DNA from 4 places in the Arthrobacter sp. G.S.26 genome. Region 4 is predicted to be linked to each of the others. Evidence: riboswitches for the same ligand, from Rfam matches in the RefSeq annotation. Region 4 holds a riboswitch; each other region holds the start of a gene.
The links. Region 4 has a riboswitch for thiamine pyrophosphate ahead of thiD (bifunctional hydroxymethylpyrimidine kinase/phosphomethylpyrimidine kinase). Riboswitches for the same ligand answer to the same signal wherever they lie in the genome.
Positions count from the first base shown of each region.

Region 1 (5,080 bases), 100 kb from region 4:
TTCGGCCAGCAGCAGGGGGACTTCGATCCCTCGCAGCTCAACCTGCCCAAGGGCTTCGACAAGTTCCTCGGGAAGTAGCCCAACCAAGTAGCGCCAAGTGCCGTTCTGAACACTCAGGACGACACTTGGCGCTACCCGGTTGGGATGTCGGTACCGTCGAATAGGGTTGGGACATGGTCAAGCAACGGGTGGTGTTCGTGCACGGCGAGGGAAGCTTCGGCGCGGCCGCCTGGCCCCGGCAACACGGCATGGCGCTCACGTACGACGCCTTGTTCCTGCGCCGGCACGGCTACGATCCCGTCGCTGAACCAGTGGAGTCCTCCTTCGGGGCGGACACAGCGGTGATCCTTGAGGCACTGGCCGACGACGGCCGGGGAACCGCCGGCGGGCACGTTGTGGCGCATTCACAAGGGGCAGTGGCGGCCATGATGGCCGCCGTCGAACGGCCGGACCTGGTCCACTCCCTCACGCTGGTGGAGCCGGCCTGCCTGTCGCTGACAGCGGGCCTGCCTGCCACCGCCGCCCACATCAGGCTGATGCAGCCGCTTTTTGATGCCCGGCACCAGCTCAGCGACGAAGACTTCCAGCGTGGGTTTGTCCGCCGCGTGTACGCCACGGACCTCCAGGAGCCCACCTCGCTGGAGGAGAAGCGGTCCGCCCGGCGGCTACGGCTGCAGGTACCCGCGTGGGAAGCGCCGCTGCACATTGTTCCGGGTGTGCCCACCCTGGTGCTGACCGGAGGCTGGGAACCACTGTATGAGGAAATCGCCGGCTACCTCCGGGAAACCGGCGCCCTGCACCGCATTGCTGCGGGCGGGCACCGGCCCCAGGACTCCCCGGACGGCGACCACGCCATCCGGGGATTCATCAGCGACGTCAGCCGTGGAGTGCAGGCCAAAGCATCCTGACCGGCCGCCGGCAGAAGCTGCCTAGCTTCCTGCCGGCATCACCGGCTCCGGCAGGTAAACCTTTCCGCCGGAAGCGAGGAACTCGTTGCTTTTTTCCCGCATGCCGGTGGCCATCTCCGCCAGCGCGGCCTGCGCTTCCGCGGAGCCGTATTCGTCCCGGATGTCCTGGCTGATCCGCATGGAGCAGAACTTGGGCCCGCACATGGAGCAGAAATGCGCTGTTTTGGCCGGTTCCGCGGGCAGGGTCTCGTCGTGGAAGGCCTCCGCCGTGACGGGGTCCAGTGACAGGGCGAACTGGTCCCGCCACCGGAACTCGAACCGTGCCTTGGACAGGGCATCGTCGCGTTCATGCGCTCCCGGCTGGCCTTTCGCCAGGTCAGCGGCGTGTGCGGCAATCTTGTAAGTGATCACGCCCGTTTTGACGTCATCCCGGTTGGGCAGGCCCAGATGCTCCTTCGGTGTGACGTAGCAGAGCATGGCCGTGCCGTACCGGGCGATCTCCGTGGCGCCGATCGCTGAAGTGATGTGGTCATAACCCGGAGCGACATCCGTGACCAGCGGTCCCAGGGTGTAGAAGGGGGCGCCCTTGCACAGCTCCTGCTGGCGTTCCACGTTCTCCCGCACCAGGTGGAAGGGCACGTGGCCCGGGCCTTCAACCATCACCTGCACGTCGTATTCCCAGGCCCGCTGGGTGAGCTCGGCCAGCGTGTCCAGTTCGGCGAACTGGGCGGCGTCGTTGGCGTCGGCAGTGGCACCCGGCCGGAGGCCGTCACCGAGGGAAAACGCGACGTCGTACCGCGCGAATATTTCGCACAGCTCGTCAAAGTGCGTGTAGAGGAAGTTCTCCTGGTGGTGCGCAAGGCACCAGCCGGCCATGATGGAACCACCGCGGGACACGATGCCGGTGACGCGGTTGGCGGTGAGCGGCACGTAGCGGAGCAGGACGCCGGCATGCACCGTCATGTAGTCCACGCCCTGCTCGCATTGCTCAATCACCGTGTCCCGGAAGATCTCCCAGGTCAGGGCGTTGGCTTCGCCGTTGACCTTCTCCAACGCCTGGTAGATGGGCACGGTCCCGATCGGGACCGGGGAGTTCCTGATGATCCACTCCCTCGTGGTGTGGATGTCATCGCCGGTGGACAGGTCCATCACGGTGTCGGCGCCCCACTGGGTGGCCCACTGGAGTTTGTCCACCTCATCGGCGATCGAGCTGGTCACCGCGGAATTGCCGATATTGGCATTGATTTTCACCAGGAACGCCTTGCCGATGATCATCGGCTCGGACTCGGGGTGGTTGATGTTGTTCGGGAGGATGGCGCGGCCGGCGGCGAGTTCGCTGCGCACCAGTTCAACGTCGCAATTTTCGCGCAGGGCCACAAACCGCATTTCCCGGGTGACGATGCCGTTCCGGGCATAATGCATCTGCGTGACGTTCCGCCCGCCGACGGCGCGGCGGGGCACCGGATGCGCACCCTTCCACTCCGCGGAAGCCGCTCCGCGGCGCACCGCGGACCGGCCGTCGTCGAGCAGGTTCCGTTCCCTGCCGCCGTACTCCTCTGTGTCCCCGCGTGCCGCGATCCACTCCGTCCGGAACGGCGCCAGGCCCAGGACCGGATCACTTCCAGGGCCCGCAGTCCGGTAGGTCCGGAACGGGGAGTTTGCGGTACCTCCGGGGGAGGGCTCCAGCGCAATTTCCGTCACCGGAACCCTGATCCCGGCGGCCTGGTCTTCGAGGTAGGCCAGCGAGTGCGAGGCCAACGAACGGGTCTCCGCCCCCGTGCCGTCCCCGGTCGCAGGCAGATTTTGGGCAGGGTTGAACGGTGTTTTGGATGTATTCAAGGAATACTCACTTCCTTCGCCGGCATTACCCGGACAGGTTCGACGGTCGCAGGCTGCGTCAGCCCGATCTCAGCCCCTGCAGGGGCACCCGTGTGGTCACCAAGAAGCTACCACAAGCCCCGGCCGGGGGTTGTGTCACACTGCGGTGCTAGCCTGCATGCGTGACCACTAGCCCACATAAGGCCCAGGACGGGCCGCCACAAAAACCGTTTCCGGGCCCCCGGCGGCCGTCCGCTTTTCAAGGTGCGCGACAGTGACCCAGGTACTGGAGTTCAGCGGCCCGGTCCTCACCGGACCGGATACCGTGCGGCACGGCATGTGGTCGGTGGACGGCGTGCTGACGTTCAACCGGCCGCGGCAGGCACCCGGGAAAACCCTCGACGGGTGGGTCCTTCCCGGTTTTGTGGACGCGCACTGCCATCTGGGCCTGGGGCCGGGTGGCGCCGTGGGCCGGGAAGAAGCAGAGCAGCAGGCCCGCACGGACCGGGACGCCGGCACCCTCCTGGTCAGGGATGCGGGCGCACCGCTGGATACCCGCTGGCTGCAGTCAGGACGGGAGTTCCCGGTGCTTATCCGGGCCGGCAGGCACGTGGCCCGCACGCGGCGGTACCTGCGGGGATTCGCCGAGGAAGTGGAGCCGGCTGACCTGGTCCAGGCGGTGCGGAAGCAGGCGCGCGACGGCGACGGCTGGGTCAAGCTTGTGGGCGACTGGATTGACCGGGATGCCGGTGACCTCGCACCCTCCTTTCCTGCCGCCGTCGTCCGTGACGCCATCGCGGCGGCGCACGACGAAGGCGCCCGCGTTACCGCCCACTGTTTTGCAGCGGACACCCTGGACCAGATGCTGGACGGCGGCATCGACTGCATCGAACACGCCACCGGGCTGCAGCCACGGCACCTGCCGCGTTTCGCTGAACAGGGGGTACCCATCGTGCCCACCCTCATCAACATCGCCACCTTTCCTGACATCGCGGCCAGGGCGGAAGCGAAGTTCCCGCGCTACGCCGCACATATGCGCTCACTGTGGGAGCGGCGGGCGGAGCGGGTGCTGGAAGCCTTCGAGTCCGGGGTGCGGATTTTCGCGGGCACCGACGCCGGCAGCGTTATCCGGCACGGCCGGATCACGGACGAGATCCTTGCCCTGCATGGAGCCGGCCTGCCCATGGCCGCAGCACTCGATGCGGCCTGCTGGGCGGCCCGGGACTGGCTGGAAGCGGAAGGCATCCGCGAAGGGGAGCGGGCCGACGTCGTCCTGTGCGCAGGGGACCCGCGCCTCAACCCTCTGGACATCACCCGGCTTTCGCACGTGGTGCTTGGCGGGGAGTTGATTCGCTGAAGCCCTCGCACCTCGCTTGGAATAAATTGAAGCTTCAAGTAATTTTAAGAGTGAAGGCCCCCGCACCGAGGGCCCAGCACCAGGAGCACCCAATGACCGCAGCAGCCAGCAGCAGTGACCTTCTTCCCGCCGACCTCACCATGGGCACCGTGATGCTCAAGGTAGGCGACATGAAGGTCATGACCGATTACTACCAGCGCGCGCTCGGCCTGGAGGTGGTGGCCGAGCAGGACGGTGGACTGTACCTGGGCCGGCTGCAGAAGCCGCTGGTTCACCTTGCCCCAGCCCCCGGCCTGAACCTGCCCGGCAGGGGAGAGGCGGGACTCTTCCACACCGCCCTGCTCTTCGAGGACCAGTCGGCGCTGGCCGCTACGGTGGCCTCCGCCGCCCGGTTTGAGCCCCGGTACTTCACCGGCAGCGCCGACCACCTGGTCAGTGAGGCCTTCTACTTCTATGACCCCGAGGGCAACGGCATTGAGCTGTACTGGGACCGGCCGCGGAGCAACTGGTCCTGGAACGGCACCGATGTGGTGATGGACAGCCTGGCCCTTCCCCCGCAGCGCTACCTGGATACGCACCTCACCGAGGAATCCGTGGCAGGCCAGCAGGCCACCGGCGCCGGAGTGGGCCACGTCCACCTCCAGGTGGGCGATGTGCAGTCCGCCCATGACTTCTACGTCGGTGTCCTCGGCTTCGAAAAGACCGCCGGCTGGCACGGCCAGGCGCTCTTTGTCTCCGCCGGCCGCTACCACCACCACATGGCCATGAACGTCTGGAACAGCCGCGGCGCAGGACCCCGCAAGGACACCCTGGGCCTCGGCGAGGTACTGATCCAGGTACCGGCCGGGGACGACGTCGGATCCCTCGCCGACCGCCTCAAGGTGGCCGGCATCGCCGCCCACCACACCGGCGCCGAACTGCGCTTCGAGGATCCGTGGAAGAACAGCATTCGCGTCGCCGCAGCCTGAAGCCCGCGGCGGTGGCCGTGCACTAGGCT
Region 1 covers NZ_CP193752.1:2,457,145-2,462,224, reverse strand. The annotation lists gene ffh (signal recognition particle protein) at 1-78, shown strand, start outside; gene ACRB8A_RS11275 (alpha/beta fold hydrolase) at 174-908, shown strand; gene thiC (phosphomethylpyrimidine synthase ThiC) at 930-2,747, opposite strand; TPP riboswitch at 2,742-2,849, opposite strand; gene ACRB8A_RS11265 (amidohydrolase family protein) at 3,001-4,083, shown strand; gene ACRB8A_RS11260 (VOC family protein) at 4,176-5,051, shown strand.
Region 1: linked by a shared signal. The riboswitch ahead of thiC (phosphomethylpyrimidine synthase ThiC) and the one ahead of thiD (bifunctional hydroxymethylpyrimidine kinase/phosphomethylpyrimidine kinase) in region 4 are both predicted to bind thiamine pyrophosphate.

Region 2 (5,080 bases), 490 kb from region 4:
CGTGGGTCCTGCCCATCGTGCTGGGGGCTGCCGCCGCCGTGGCCGCCGCCGTTTACCTGGGCTCTACCCGGGCCCGGCAGGACACCGATAGGCTCACTGCGGTGCTGCGGCGCTGACGCCAAGCCAAAGTCCTGTGGCCACCACCCGTTGAGGTGGTGGCCACAGGACTTTAAGGGCGTCCGACGGCGGCAGCCGGCTTAGAGGAATTCGGCCCGGCCGGCCATGGCTGAGGAAGCCAACGCATGTTCCCGGCGCGGGATCCGGCCGGCCGCTGCGGCCATCCTGCCGGCTTTGACAGCGTGTTTGAAGGCCTCCCCCATCAGGACCGGGTTCTGGGCGCGGGTCACGGCCGTGGCAAGCAGCACGGCATCGCAGCCCAGCTCCATGGCCAGGGCAGCATCGGATGCCGTCCCGATTCCGGCGTCCAGCACCACCGGCACCGAGGCGCGGGAAACAATCAGTTCGATGTTGTGGGGGTTGAGGATGCCCAGGCCGGTGCCGATCGGTGAGCCCAGCGGCATCACCGCGGCGGCTCCGAGGTTCTCCAGCCGCAAAGCCAGGACGGGGTCATCATTGGTGTAGGCAAACACCTTGAAGCCGCGGTTAACCAGCTGTTCCGTGGCATCCACCAGTTCCACGGCGTCCGGCAGCAGCGTGTGTTCGTCGGCGATGACTTCGAGTTTCACCCAGTCCGTCTCCAGTGCTTCGCGGGCCAGTTCGGCGGTCAGGACGGCGTCGCGGGCGGTGAAACAGCCGGCGGTGTTGGGCAGGACCCGGATGCCGTGGTCCACCAGCAGCTGGAACAGCGAGCCGGTTTCTGCCGTGGAGTACCGGCGCATGGCCACGGTGGTCAGGGCCGTCCCGGAAGCGATCAGGGCGGCTCCGAGCCCGTCGAGGCTGGGGGCGCCACCGGTGCCCATAATGAGCCGCGAGGCCAGGGCGACGCCGTCAATGACCAGGTCATCGCGGCCTGTGCCACCGGCCTGGTTCAGCAGTTCGGTGTTGGTGTTGGCCATGGCCCTAACCGCCCTGGACTGCCGTGACGAGTTCAACGTCGTCGCCGTCCGCGAGCGCCGTGGCGGACCATTGGCTGCGCGGCACCACCTGGGCGTTCTGCGCCACCGCCACCCCCAGCCGTGCGCCGTCGGCGGCCTGCCCATTGGCTGCGAGGACGCGGCCGGTGACCTGGCTGACCAGCATGCTGATGGACGCGCTGTCCACCACCGCATGTGGAGTTCCGTTCAGGGTGATGTTCATGCTGTCTCCTTGATGGTGCGGGGAAGGTGAGGGGCAAAACCGGAGAACCGGGCGGGGTTGAAGGGTGCCCAACGGGGATCAGCGTGACCGTCCATCAGGTCGCGGCAGATGGCTGCGGCTGCGGGGGCCAGGAGGATGCCGTGGCGGAAGAAGCCGGTGGCAATGATCAGGCCCGGCACGTGCGCGGCCATCCCGAAGCCCGCGTCCGCACCGGTGCCGTCCGGTGCAGGCACCCGGCCCAGGAGGGGAGCGTTGTCCGGAGTGCCGGGCCGTGCCCGGGCGGTGCTCTCCAGCAGCTCGAGCTCGGCAACGGCAGGCACCAGGGCCTGGGCGTCCCGCAGAAGCTGATACACCCCACCCGCGGAGACCGCGGTGGGGCCGGCCAGGGCATCCTCGCGCTGGGTGGCGCCGATCACCACCGTGCCATCCTGCCGCGGCACGATGTAGACGGGGACGCCGTGGACCAGACCGCGGACTGTGGAGCCCAGCAGTGGGCGCAGGTGCTGTGGCACGGCGAGCCGCAGGATGTCGCCGTGTACCGGCCGCAACGGCAGGCTCAGGCCGGGGGGAAGGCCACCCAGTGCTGCCGCCTGCAGCCCGTTGGCCACCACGGTTTCGGCCGCCCGGACCGTCCCGCCACCGGCGAGCTGCACACCTGCGACGGCACCGTCTTCCCACAGCAAGCCGCTGGCCTTGGCCGCTACCGCAAACGGATCGCCGGCGAGCGCACGCCGCATGCTGGCCAGCAGAAGCCGCGGATCCACCTGGTGGTCTGCTGGAGTATCGAAGGCGCAGGCGATGGCGGGGCCCAGCAATGGCTCCCGGCGGCGGGCCTCCCGGATGGTGAGCGGTTCCACGGTCAAACCGTTCGCCTGCTGCACAGCGCGCAGGTCCATCAACGCCCGGCGGTCGGCGGCGTCGGCGCCCACGGCTAGGGTCGGCGTCGTGAGGTATCCGGGGTCCCCGCCGGTGACGGCGAGATCCGCGGCGAAACCGGGCCAGAGGGCGGCGGCCGCAAGCATCAGCTCCAGGAGGTCCTCTTCCTGGTAATGCAGCTCGCTCACCGGCGCCAGCATTCCGGCGGCGGCCCAGCTGGCACCGGCGCCCGGCGCGTCATCGATCAGGAGCACGGACCGGCCGGAGCGGTACGCCTCCCAGGCGATGCTGTGGCCAACCACGCCGCCGCCAATCACTGCAACGTCGGCTTCCAACGCTCCGTGCGGGCGGTCATCGGGGGTAGCAGGCAGGGCGCCCATGTGTCTCCTTCCCTACGCCGGCATTACCCGGATCAGGTCAAGCGGTCGGCTCTGACGCCCTCTCAGCCCGGCGCTTTGTGACAGCTGCCGCGGGCTCCCGCAGTACCCGGCCAGTCTAGAGGAACTAGGCTGGCAGCCATGAATGTGACCCACTCCCCTGCCGCCGCTGATCCCCTGGCCACCGCTCCCGGCGCGGCCGCGCTCCACGCAGCACGGCTGTACCTGTGCACCGATGCCCGGAAGGACCGCGGCGACTTTGCCCGGTTCGTCGACGCGGCGTTTGCCGGTGGGGTGGACATCATCCAGCTTCGCGACAAAAGCATCGAGGCGGCCGAAGAGCTGGAGCTCCTGGCCGTGCTGAAGGAAGCCGCAGTCCGGCATGGCCGGCTCTGGGCTGTCAACGACAGGGCCGACGTCGCAGTGCTGTCCGGCGCCCCGGTTTTCCACATCGGCCAGAAGGACCTGCCGCTGCCCGCCGCCCGCACCCTGCTCAACGGCAACGCCGCCATCGGCTTGTCCAGCCACACCCCGGACCAGGTGGACGCGGCCCTCACGGCAGCCGCGGGACCTGCGGCGCTGGACTACTTCTGCGTGGGGCCCGTCTGGGCCACGCCCACCAAACCCGGCCGGGCCGCCGTCGGACTCGACTTGGTGCGCTACGCCGCGGCCGCAGCCGGCGACGACGTTCCCTGGTTCGCGATCGGCGGCGTGGATGACGGCAACATCGGTGAGCTGGTGGCCGCTGGGGCCCGCCGGGTGGTGGTGGTCCGCGCCATCACCGATGCCCCGAATCCCGCAGCAGCCGCGGCTTCCCTGCGCAGCGCGTTGGAATCCGCAGACGCGTAGCGGCAGCGTCCCTGCCCGTTCGGAAAAAACCGGGCTACGCTGGGCAACGTGCCACATCACCGGCTTGCACCCCAGGTCCACGACCACAACAACGCGCTCGAAGCCGCCCTCAGTGAGCTTCGGGTCGAGCTGGAGCTGCCCGGCAAATATCCGGCTGATGCCGTCCACGATGCCGAGGCCGCCGTGGCGGCCCTGCAGCTGCCGGGCGAGGACCTGACCGGCATTGAATTCGTCACCATTGACCCGGCGTCCTCCACTGACCTGGACCAGGCGGTCTTTATGGAGCGCGACGGCGACGGGTACCACGTGCTGTATGCCATCGCCGATGTGCCCGCTTTCGTCGCCCCCGGCGGGCCCCTGGACGCCGAGACCTGGCGCCGCGGCCAGACATTTTACGCCCCCAACGGGCGGATCCCGCTGCACCCCGAGGTGATCAGTGAAGCGGTCGGCAGCCTGCTGCCGGACCAGGAGTGCCCGGCGTTTGTCTGGGACTTCCGGCTGGACGCCCGCGCAGGGGTCACGTCCGTGACCGTACGGCGTGCACGGGTCCGCAGCCGGGAGAAACTCAGCTATAGGGGCGCGCAGGCGGACCTGGATGCCGGCACAGCGGGCCCGGTGCTGGAGCTGCTCAAGGAAGTGGGGCTAAAACGGGTGGAGCTGGAGCGGCTCCGCGGCGGCGCCAGCCTGAACATGCCCGAGCAGGAGATTGTCCAGCTGCCCGACGGCGGCTACCGGATTGCCGCCGCACCGCAACTGCCCGTGGAGGACTGGAACGCGCAGATCTCGCTGATGACCGGGATGGCCGCGGCGCAGCTGATGCTGGCCGGAAAGGTGGGAATCCTGCGCACCATGCCGGCCCCCGACGAGCGGTCGCTGCACCACTTCCGGCTGCAGACCGAGGCCCTCGGGAAACCATGGGACGGGGCCGCCAGTTACGGCGAGTACCTGCGCACCCTGGACGCGGCCGAACCCCGCCAACTGGCCATCCTGCATTCGGCGGGCATGCTGTTCCGTGGTGCTGCATATACAGCCTTTGACGGGACCGTGCCGGAGAACGTTGTCCAGTCCGCCATCGGCGCCGCGTACGCCCACACCACTGCTCCCCTGCGCCGCCTGGTGGACCGTTTTGTGCTGGTGATCTGCGAGGCCCTGAGCAACGGCCGGGACGTCCCCGGCTGGGCGCGGGAGGCGCTGCCTTCCCTCCCCGAGGTCATGGCCGGCTCCGACCAGCTGGCATCCCGGATGGAACGCATGGCCCTGGACACCGTGGAGGCTGCACTGCTGGTCAACCATGTGGGGCAGGAATTCGACGCGGTAGTGATTGCCGGTTCGAAGCCGGCCAAGGACAACGGCAATGGAAACGGCGCCGGCAATGGGAAGAACGGGAACGGCGGATCAGGCACCATCCAGATCGCCGAGCCCGCAGTGACCGCCCGCTGCGCCGGAGAGCTGAAGTCCGGCACCAAGGTCCGGGTCCGGCTGGTCTCCTCGGATATCGCCGCCCGTAAAGTCCACTTTGAGCTGGTGGCCTGAGCCCGACGGTTCGCCGCGGGGCACCAAAGCCGGGTTCCCGGGCCCGTGCCGTTAGACTGGAAAAGTAGAAACGGATGCCCGGTCGTTGATTTCCTTGATTTGAAACCAACAAGCCCGCCCCTACGCGATCTTGAGATTGACCCGCTGGTCACCAGTGCCAGCATTTAGATAGCCCGCGATCGGCTTCC
Region 2 covers NZ_CP193752.1:2,837,994-2,843,073, forward strand. The annotation lists gene ACRB8A_RS12955 (hypothetical protein) at 1-116, shown strand, start outside; gene ACRB8A_RS12960 (thiazole synthase) at 198-1,016, opposite strand; gene thiS (sulfur carrier protein ThiS) at 1,021-1,257, opposite strand; gene thiO (glycine oxidase ThiO) at 1,254-2,513, opposite strand; TPP riboswitch at 2,506-2,624, opposite strand; gene thiE (thiamine phosphate synthase) at 2,652-3,359, shown strand; gene ACRB8A_RS12980 (RNB domain-containing ribonuclease) at 3,408-4,892, shown strand.
Region 2: linked by a shared signal. The riboswitch ahead of thiO (glycine oxidase ThiO) and the one ahead of thiD (bifunctional hydroxymethylpyrimidine kinase/phosphomethylpyrimidine kinase) in region 4 are both predicted to bind thiamine pyrophosphate.

Region 3 (5,080 bases), 1.5 Mb from region 4:
GTCCAGCACCCGGCCGGTGACGAACTGGTGTTCAGGCTCCTGGAACACCGTGCCGATCCGCTCGATCAACTGCTCGGCCTTCCAGCGGTAGGGATCCGGGCCGGCACCCTGGCCCAGCCGTGGCTCCGCCCCGACGGTCCCGGCAACCGGAGCCAGTAATCCGCCCAGCGTCAGGGCGAAGGTGGATTTTCCGGCGCCGTTGGGACCCGTGATGGCCAGCGCCTGCCCGGAAATTACCTGCGCGTCGATTCCTTCCTGGACGGGAACCGGCGGAATTTTGCGGAACCTGCTGCGGCGGGGCCGTTCACGGGACACCGCCAGATTGTCCGCGGCAAGAAGCAGGTCGCCGTCGGCCGGGGAGCCCGCCGCGCGGGAGCGGGTTGCCGGAACGTATCCCGGGACCCAGACGCCGGCGGCCTTCAGCATGTCCCGGGCGCTTTCCAGCACCAGATCCGGCGGCCCGTCAAGGAGCACGGCCGGGTCCGACGCCGCTCCCGGCTGCAGCACCACGATCCGGTCCACCACGTCTTTCCACACGCCCACGCGGTGCTCCACCACCACCAGCGTGGCTCCCGTTTTGTCCAGGCATCTGGCCACGGCGTCGCGGACCTCCAGGACACCGGCCGGGTCCAGGTTCGCCGTGGGCTCATCCAGCAGGATCAGGCCTGGCCGCATGGCGAGGATTCCCGCCAGCGCCAGGCGCTGCTTCTGCCCGCCTGAAAGGGCCGACGTCGGGTGGTCCAGCGAAAGGTGGGAGAGCCCGACGTCGGCCAACGCCTCGTGCACGCGGGCCCAGATAGTGTCCCGGGGCACCGCGAGGTTTTCGGCGCCGAAGGCAACATCGTCGCCCACCCTGGAGAGGACCACCTGCGTTTCCGGGTCCTGCTGCATCAGGCCGGCGCGGCCGCGCTGGGACCGGGGCGGGGCGCCGTCCACCAGCAGCGAACCGGACTCGTCCGACTCCGCCGCTTCGCCGTCGTCGTCCGCATCCCCCAGCACCCCTGCGAGGGCGTGGAGCAGCGTGGACTTACCGGCTCCGGAGGAGCCCAAAAGGAGGACCCGCTCGCCGGGCCGGATATCCAGGTCAAGGGCGTGGACGGCGGGCCTGGTACGGCCGGCATGGCGCCAGCCCCACCCGCGGGCACTGACCGCTGCGGGCCGGACCGCCGGGCTGCCGTGCTGGGAAGGTGCAGGCATCAGGAGAAGGCAGGCTCCGATGCGGCCTTCCGGGAGGCGAAGGAAGCCAGCACGCCGGTCCTGGCCAGGCCGCGGGTGGCGATCCAGGAGAGGGCGCCGGCGATGACTGCGCCGGAGATGGCGGTGAAGACGATGTAGGCGAGTTTGTCGCCGCCCGAATAGGCAATGTTCCAGCCCCACGGCGCGAACGAATCGTTCAGGCCGCAGAAGAGTCCGGCACCCGCGCCGGCCAGCAGGGAGACAGGAAGGTTGAACTTCCGGTAGACGAAGATGGCGAAAATGATCTCGGCGCCCAGGCCCTGGACGAACCCGGAAAACAGCACCGACGCGCCGTACTGCGAGCCCATAAACAGCTCACCCGTCGCGGCGATGGTTTCGCAGAAAAGTGCGGCACCTGGTTTCCGGATGATCAGCATGCCCAGGACGGCCGGGATCATCCAGCCGCCGGCCAGGAGGCCGGTCAGGGGCGGATAGACGGCGTTCATCGGCGCGGAAACGGCCGCAGCACCCTGGGACCAGGCCCAGAAAATGATGCCGCCGGCAATCGCGATCAGGGCTGCGACGACGATGTCCACGACGCGCCAGGACCTGCTGGTGGTCTTCTTGATTGCTGCAGTGCTCATGGTGGTCCTCCTGGGTAACAGGAGGGGAAAGTGGACACGGGTGGCGGTTGCTGCCGCCATTTTCCGCGCACTTCGAGAACTCGACTCCCTTGCGCCGGTACTAACCGGATCAGGTTCGAGGGTCTGCGGCTGTCCGCACTCTCAGCGCCCACCTGCGGATCCTGGCAAATGCCAGTGATGCCCGACGGCTGCGCTCCCCTGTCGTTGAATGTTTCAGTGGTTGGTTAAAGCTGCCCTGTTGGGCCTGCCCAGTTTACACCTGGGCGGGGTAGATTGTGGGCCATGACCGCCAATTCACCGCTTGTGACCGACTTCGATCCGGACTCCGCCGATGCCCAGCCTGAGGGTTCGCTGGACGCCTTCATTGCCAGGATCGAAGCCGAGACCAGGGAACTGCAGTTTCCCGGCTTTTCGCTGGATGACGCCCTGAACCTCGGGTTGCTGTTGGTGGAGCTGGGAAAGGAGCGGAGCCTGCCCATTGCCATTGATATTTCCAGGAGTGAGCAGGTGCTCTTCCACGTGGCGCTTCCCGGCGCCACTCCGGACAACGAGCAGTGGATCCGGGCGAAGAAGGCCACAGCGGCCCGCTACGAGGTGCCGTCCCTGCTGGTCGGCCTTCGGGGCCGGCGGAACGGCGGCCGGATCGAGGACAACGCCTGGTTCGACCAGTCCCGCTACGCAGCCCACGGCGGGTCTTTCCCCTTGTACGTGGCCGGCGTCGGGTCCGTCGCCACTGTCACGGTATCCGGCCTCCCGCAGGTCCAGGACCACAACCTGGTGGTCGAAGCCCTGCGCGAAATCCTCACCCCGGCCCAGGGCAGCTGAAAAGCAGCGGGTTCAGCATTCAGTCCTGTTGCCTGCCCTGCCGGCGCGGCACCGGCGGCGTGAGGCGGTAGCCCACACCGTGCACCGTCTCCACCCACCGCGGCTTCCTGGGGTTTTCCCCGAGACGTTTACGGAGGTTGCTGACGTGGACCTCCACCGCGCGTTCCTCCGTGGCGCCCACAAAGGAGCCGTCGTAGCTGTCATGTCGAAGGTAGCGCACCAGGTCGGCCTTCGCCTGGATGGTCCGCCGTTTTTTCATCAGCACCAGGAGGATGTCGAACTGGCTCCGCGTCAGGGCGACGGGTACGCCGTCCACGGCAGCCTGCCGGGTTCCCTCGTGCAAAGCCAGGCCCTTGTGGACGTAGTCGAAACTGTCATACGTCGCCTCCCGCGTGAAAGTCCCGTCACCGGAACCCGCAGCGGCGTCCCCTTGGCTGCTGCCCGCCCCACCCGGGCTGGAGGCCCGCGGCCTGCGGAGCATCGCCTTGATGCGGGCCCGAAGTTCCCGGGCACGGAAGGGTTTGACGATGTAATCGTCAGCGCCCGCCTCAAAGCCAAGCAACGCATCCGCCTCGTCTGCACGCCCACTGATGATCACCACGTAAGCGTCACTGAAGGTCCTGATGCGCCGGGACGCTTCAAGCCCATCAAAGTCCGGCAGGCCGATGTCGAGGGTCACGATGTCAGGGTTGTGCGTCCGTACCTGGTCCAGTCCTTCAGCACCCGATGTCGCCTGGTGCACAGCGAACCCTGCCTGCCGGAAAATCGCAGCAAGCGCAGCCCTTACGTCGTTGTCGTCTTCGATCACTACTGCTACACCGCGCTCCACAACTGCTTCCTTCCATGTAGTAACTGTCCCGGCACGCACAGCCGGTCCGGGCTTTATGCATTACCTGTGGATTCGGCACCGCCAACCCCGCGGATGGCTCAGTGGGAAATTCAGGCAAACACCAGCCTTGGGATCAGGTCCCTTTTTGAGGCGGACTCCAGGGGTATCTTCGATGATATTCTCCGTCAATTTCCAGGCCCGGCAGGGTGCCGGCATTTGAGACGGACAAAAGCTTACGGCGTGCGATCCGCATCACATTACCCAGGGTTGTGAATGGGGTCGACGATAATGCGCGTCGGCCGTTTGTGAACAGCGTCACGGCGCGGCAAAACAGCAGGCCATCAGCTACTGACGTGGGCGAACAGGTCCTCAGCAACGGGCCTTGGATAATACTGAGGAATTCCTGAGAATCTTTTCGAGCATTGATCAGATCTTGATCTTTCTCAAAGTAGTTTCTGAGGAGTGGTTGATTGAATGTTTCTTGTTGCCTGAACCGGACGCAATGGTTTACCAGCGGAGGCCGCTGGGTTGGGTCATTCCAGCGGCGCTGCCAAGAAACCAAGTAGTGCATTGGAAAAAAATAGAGTACTGCCTACTCGGGTTTTTCCGTGAAGTTTTGCGTGGAATTAGATTTGTAGATTTCCGGCCTTCCAAGTGGGGCCGGTACCAGCCGGAGTCGGCGGCGGAAGCCTGCCTCTGAGACCGGGCCGGCCCCCCAGTCCGCCGTCGACTCCCCTTCTCCTGCACAACCGACCCAACACCAACATGAGTGCCCATCGCGCCTGCCGCGCCTCAATCGCTGACGAGAGAGACCGGTGGGCTTTTCCATGCCCGCAGCTCGAGGGCAGGGGCTTGATCCAGAGGAAAGAACCAGATCATCTTGAAGTCCTTATTTCACGATTCCTACACCCGCCAGATGTCGTTGATCGTTGTGGTGGGACTGGCGCTGTCCGCACTTGTGCCCGCAACCGTGCAGCTTTTTCCCGGCTCCGCCGGTTTTCCCGTTCTTGCCGCAGCAGCGGTCCCGTTCCTGCTGGCTCTCGCCCTGATCATCAAGCCAGGCATTGCCGGTCCCAACAGCGGGGCAGTTGCCTCGACTGAAAGGTTGGGCTCTGCGCTCCTGCTGTACCTTTCACCCGTTCTTTTGCTCAACGTTGTCTACCCGTTGGTCAGCCCCACAATGGCTGCCGTTGACGTGGATGGGGTGCCCCTGACGCTCGTGGTGCTGGCATCCTCCATCACCGTGCCCTGGATGGCCCAGGCGGCATGCCTTCCCATCTACCGGGTCCTCGGCGATCTGATGGCCGAGCGGAACCTCGAAGCCATCACCCGGAAATTCTGCCGTTACTGGCCCATGATGTTCGTCCAGTCACTGCCGCTGGTTGCCGTATTCGCCGTTCCCATGTGGTTGGCCTCAGGGTGGTCCGCCACCGTGATGCTCGACTATGTGGTGCTCTGCGTCCTGCACCTTCTCTTTGTGCAGTCCCTGGTACTGGCCAACGTGGCAAACCGCCGGGGCCTGTGGGCAGCGGCGTGGTCCGGTTACGCCGCCGCGCTTTTTATCGCCCCCACAGTGTGGTGGCTTCCGCCCCTGGTGGGCACGGCA
Region 3 covers NZ_CP193752.1:3,867,648-3,872,727, forward strand. The annotation lists gene ACRB8A_RS17765 (ABC transporter ATP-binding protein) at 1-1,197, opposite strand, end outside; gene ACRB8A_RS17770 (ECF transporter S component) at 1,197-1,820, opposite strand; TPP riboswitch at 1,889-2,030, opposite strand; gene ACRB8A_RS17775 (heme-degrading domain-containing protein) at 2,103-2,645, shown strand; gene ACRB8A_RS17780 (response regulator transcription factor) at 2,665-3,474, opposite strand; gene ACRB8A_RS17785 (hypothetical protein) at 4,355-5,080, shown strand, end outside.
Region 3: linked by a shared signal. The riboswitch ahead of ACRB8A_RS17770 (ECF transporter S component) and the one ahead of thiD (bifunctional hydroxymethylpyrimidine kinase/phosphomethylpyrimidine kinase) in region 4 are both predicted to bind thiamine pyrophosphate.

Region 4 (5,080 bases):
CGGACGAATTCGGCCATGTCCTTGCCGTCGGGGAGGTCCACCTTGTTCAGTGCCACCAGCCGGGGACGGTGGTTCAGGGGCACAACTTCGCCGTCCTGGCCGGCGTAGCTCATGTCCACAGCGTACTTTTCGAGCTCGGCTTCGATGACGGCGAGGTCGGAGAGCGGGTCGCGGTCCGATTCGAGGGTGCCGCAGTCCAGGACGTGCACCAGGGCAGCGCAACGCTCCACGTGGCGCAGGAAGTGGTGGCCAAGGCCCTTGCCTTCGGACGCGCCTTCGATCAGGCCGGGAACGTCGGCGATGGTGAAGCGGACTTCGCCGGCCTGGACCACACCGAGGTTGGGGATCAGGGTGGTGAACGGGTAGTCGGCGATCTTGGGCCGGGCGGCTGACATCGCGGCGATGAGGCTGGACTTGCCGGCGGACGGGAAGCCCACCAAGGCGATATCGGCAATGGATTTCAGTTCCAGGACAACGTCGCTGGATTCGCCTTCAATGCCGAGCAGGGCGAAGCCCGGTGCGCGGCGTTTCTGGGAGGACAGGGCTGCGTTGCCCAGGCCGCCCAGGCCGCCTGCGGCGGCAACGTATTCGGTTCCTTCGCCAACGAGGTCGGCCAGGACGGTGCCGTCCTTGGACTTGACCACGGTGCCGTCGGGAACCGGGAGGATCAGGGTTTCGCCGTTCTTGCCGCCGCGCCAGTCGCCCATGCCGGGTCCACCGTTGGTGGCGTGCCGGTGCGGTGCGTGGTGGTAGTCCAGCAGCGTCGTGGTCTGGTGGTCGACGCGGAGGATGACGTTGCCGCCGTCGCCGCCGTTGCCGCCGTCGGGCCCGCCCAGGGGCTTGAACTTCTCGCGGTGGACGGAAACACACCCGTGGCCGCCGGTACCGCCGGATACGTGCAGTACTACCCGGTCTACAAAGCTGGCCACGTGGATCTCCTCAGTGCTGTTTCCTGGCAGCCTAAGGGCGCCAAAACGATTGTAATGCGGTTAAAAGAACAGTGGAGCGGACCATCAGGCCCGCTCCACCGCTTCAGAACTTGGTGTTACTCTGCAGCTGCAGCAGCAACGATGTTGACGACGCGACGACCGCGGCGGGTGCCGAATTCAACGGCTCCCGGGGTCAGCGCGAACAAGGTGTCGTCGCCGCCGCGGCCTACGCCGGCACCCGGGTGGAAGTGGGTGCCGCGCTGGCGGACGATGATCTCGCCGGCCGAAACAACCTGGCCACCGAAGCGCTTGACGCCCAGGTACTGAGCGTTTGAATCACGGCCGTTGCGAGTGGAGCTCGCGCCCTTTTTATGTGCCATCTGAAATGCCTGCCTCTAAATTCTGGGGAATCTGCTGAAAAACCGAAACGGTAACCGGGTGGTTACTTGATGCCAGTGATCTTGACCTTGGTCAGTTCCTGACGGTGACCCTGGCGCTTCTTGTACCCGGTCTTGTTCTTGAACTTCTGGATGACAATCTTCGGACCACGGAGGTCCTGAAGGATCTCAGCCGTTACGGTCACCTTGGCCAGGTCAGCAGCAGCGGTGGTGATCTTGTCACCATCCACCAGGAGCAGCGCGGGCAGCTCAATGGTGCTGCCAGCTCCACCGGCGACGCGGTTCAGGGTAACGAAGTCTCCAACGGAAACCTTCTCTTGCCGGCCGCCTGCGCGGACAATCGCGTACACCACTTGGGAACTCACTTCTCTCGACGTTTATTACTAAATTTGCGTGCGGAATCCAACTCGTAAATGGCTGGTTTCTCGCTGTGCCTCAACGCCGTGGGGTCATAACCCAAGTGTTGGCGTAAGCACCGAAGATCAAGAATACGCTAATTCCGTCGTCGGCTGCAAATGAGGCTGGCAGCGGCGGGTCGCCTGTGATAGCAACCACAGGCATGTACCGGCGCGGTACCGTGCCCCACCATAGTACCGGTACCGGAGCCGGCCCGCGTTCAGGAGTGCAGCCGCGGCGCGTCGAAGAATTCCATTTCAAGCCGGCAGGAGTGCCGGAAGGCGCCCACCATGGCTGCCCGCCCGGCTTCGGAGGAGTTGCGGGCGGCTTCATCAACAATGCCGATCGCCCGCCTGGTTGCCGCAGCAAAGTCCTCATCGGCGTACGTCCGCAGCCAGGCCGCGTAGGGGTGCCCCGCCGGCTCCCCCGCCGCGACGAACTGTGCATGGAGCGTCCGGCCGACTTCCGCGTAGAGCCAGAAGCACGGCAGGACCGCGGCGGCCAGCACCGCGTAACCGCCCGACGCCGAGGCCGCGGCCAGGTGGTCGACGTAGGACTTGGTGACGGGGCCAAGGTCCGGCTGGATGGTCCGCGACGCCAGCCAGGTCCGGTGCAGCTCCGACTCGACCTCAAGGCATTGCTGCGCGGAGCCCGCCCAGAACAGTTGTTCGGCTTCGGTGGGTGCCAAGGCGCTGGCGCGGGCCAGGACCCGCGAGTAGCCGTTAAGGTACAGGGCATCCTGGGAGAGGTAGTAAGCGAACTCACGCTCCGGGAGCGTGCCGGAGACCAGGCCCTGGATGAACGGCAGTTCGTAGATGGCTGCCAGGTCCGCGGCGGCTTCCTTCCACAGCAGCGCCTCGAACCGGCCGGGCGCAGGGACGGCCGTGAGGTGGTGGAAGTGGTGGACCGGTCCGTTGCCGGCGCCGACACCCAGCCGGTCCGACGCCGAAAGGGCACCGGCCAGCCACGGCTTAACTTCGCGCAGCGCGGCTTCCCAGTCCCCCAGCCGCGCCTGCACCGTGGCCATGGCAGAGGACAGCGAGCACCCGGTGCCGTGGCTGTTCCGGGTATCCACCCTCGCGCCCGGCACTTCCACCACCTCGGGGCCAAGCAGGCCCGCCGTGTTCACCAGCGCGTCAGGGCAGCCCGGTCCCTGCAGGTGGCCGCCTTTGACCAGGATGGTGGCCCCGGTGGCGAGGGCGAGGAGCCTTCCCTGGTCCAGTGCCCCCGCCCAGGTCTGTTGGACGTCGCCGTCCACCAGGACAGCAAGTTCGGCCAGGTTGGGGGTGATCAGGTGCGCCAGCGGCAGCAGTTCCCGCAGCGCTGTCTCCGCCGGAGCCTGCAGCAGCCTGTCGCCGCTGGTGGCCACCATAACGGGATCAAGGACCACAACGGCGGGCCGCACTTCCTCGAGCCAGGTGCGGACGGTGCGGATGGAGTCAGCATCGCCCAGCATGCCGATTTTGACGGCGTCGATGGTGATGTCCGCGCTGACAGCTTCAAGCTGCCGGGCCAGGAAGTCCGCCGGCGGGATATGGACAGCCTGCACCCCCAGGGTGTTTTGCGCCGTGAGGGCCGTAATGGCGGCCATTCCATAGCCACCGTGCGCAGCGATGCTTTTAAGGTCCGCCTGCACCCCTGCCCCACCGGACGGGTCGGAACCGGCGATGGAGAGCACCCGGGGAATGACCCGGCGAATGGCTTCCGAGGTGTCCGCAGCAGGCGTGGTGGCAGCAGCAGGTGTGGCTGCGCCAGACGCGGTAAGGGTCGAAGACAAGAGACATCCCTTCGCCGGTGCTAACCGGACAGGTTCAACGGGTGTGGATCTCAGCCGGCCCTGTGCGCGGCACCCCGTGTCGGTCCCCAGCCTAGCTGTTCCGCCACCGGACAGGGAAAGGTGACGCCGGCTGCCCGCTGACAACGCCGGAGGCCCGGAACCGGCACTGATGTGCGGTTCCCGGCCTCCGATGCAGGTGGGGCAGTGCCCCTGGTCCCTAGAGCTCCGACGCCGGAACGCCCACACCCAGGATGATGGGTGCAGCGGCCGGTGCCTTGGCGGCGGCAGCCGCCGCGGGCTCCGGTGCCTTAGCGGAATGGGTGTGCGCAGGGGTGGCCGACGGCGCACTCTGGTGCTGCTGCACCGAGGTTTCGTTGGCTGCGCCCTGGGCACGGCTGGCACTGCGGTTGCGGCGCGGCCGGCGCTGCGTTGACTGCTCCAGCGTGTGGTCCGAGTAGTCCTTTTCCGGGGCTGCGGCGGGCGCAGCAACGGGGACTGCAGCCGGCGCAGCTGCAACGGGTGCTGCCGCTGCGGGAGCAGCTGCAGGTGCCGTCAGCGGTTCGCCGAGGTGCGCGAAGGCTTCGGCCAGGCGGTCCAGCGTGAGCGCCGGCTGCGACTGCTGGTCACCGGCGTGCTCAACAAACGGAAGGACAACTTCCTCTCCCCCGAAGGTCAGCACCGCCCCGGGGCGTGCGGGAGCGTCGGCGTCGTGCGAACCGGCGTCCACGGGCGTGGCGGGTACCTGCCTGGCGGCGGCGATTTCGTCGTCGTGCAGGTGCGCGGCGTGCGCGGCTGCTGCGATGTTCGCCAGGGCCAGCCGGGTGGCTTCAGCCTTGGCGTGCCGCTCCGGGTCCACGGGTTCCGGGTGCACGGTGTGCGCCTGGACCGGGGCTGCCGGCGCCAGCTCGGGCTGCTGGCCGCCACGGCCGCGGCGGCGCTTGCGCTCCGGGCGTGTGCCCTGCTGGTTGTTGTCAACGCGTTCGGGGCGGGGCTCCGGGCTGCGGAAATCGTTGGGACGGTGTTCCTGCCGGGTGTCGGCGCGCTGGACGTGGTGCTCGGCTGCCACAATCGTGGCGCGGCGGTGCTCCACCGGGTCGTCGTGGGTGACCACACCGCGCCCGGCGCAGGCCTCGCACTGCTCGCCGAAGACTTCCAGGAGCCCGGTGCCCATGCGTTTGCGGGTCATCTGGACCAGGCCCAGCGAGGTCACTTCGGCCACTTGGTGCTTGGTCCGGTCCCGGCCCAGGCATTCCACCATGCGGCGCAGCACCAGGTCACGGTTGGATTCCAGGACCATGTCGATGAAGTCGATGACGATGATGCCGCCGATGTCACGGAGCCGGAGCTGGCGGACCACTTCCTCGGCAGCTTCCAGGTTGTTCTTCGTGACGGTCTCTTCGAGGTTGCCGCCGCTGCCGGTGAACTTGCCGGTGTTGACGTCCACCACGGTCATGGCTTCGGTGCGGTCGATCACCAGGGAACCGCCGGAGGGCAGGAAAACCTTGCGCTCCAGGGCCTTGTGGATCTGCTCGTCGATGCGCCAGGCAGCGAAGATGTCCTGGTCCTTGGTCCACTTTTCC
Region 4 covers NZ_CP193752.1:2,352,621-2,357,700, forward strand. The annotation lists gene obgE (GTPase ObgE) at 1-929, opposite strand, end outside; gene rpmA (50S ribosomal protein L27) at 1,046-1,309, opposite strand; gene rplU (50S ribosomal protein L21) at 1,372-1,680, opposite strand; gene thiD (bifunctional hydroxymethylpyrimidine kinase/phosphomethylpyrimidine kinase) at 1,944-3,500, opposite strand; TPP riboswitch at 3,490-3,587, opposite strand; gene ACRB8A_RS10740 (Rne/Rng family ribonuclease) at 3,718-5,080, opposite strand, start outside.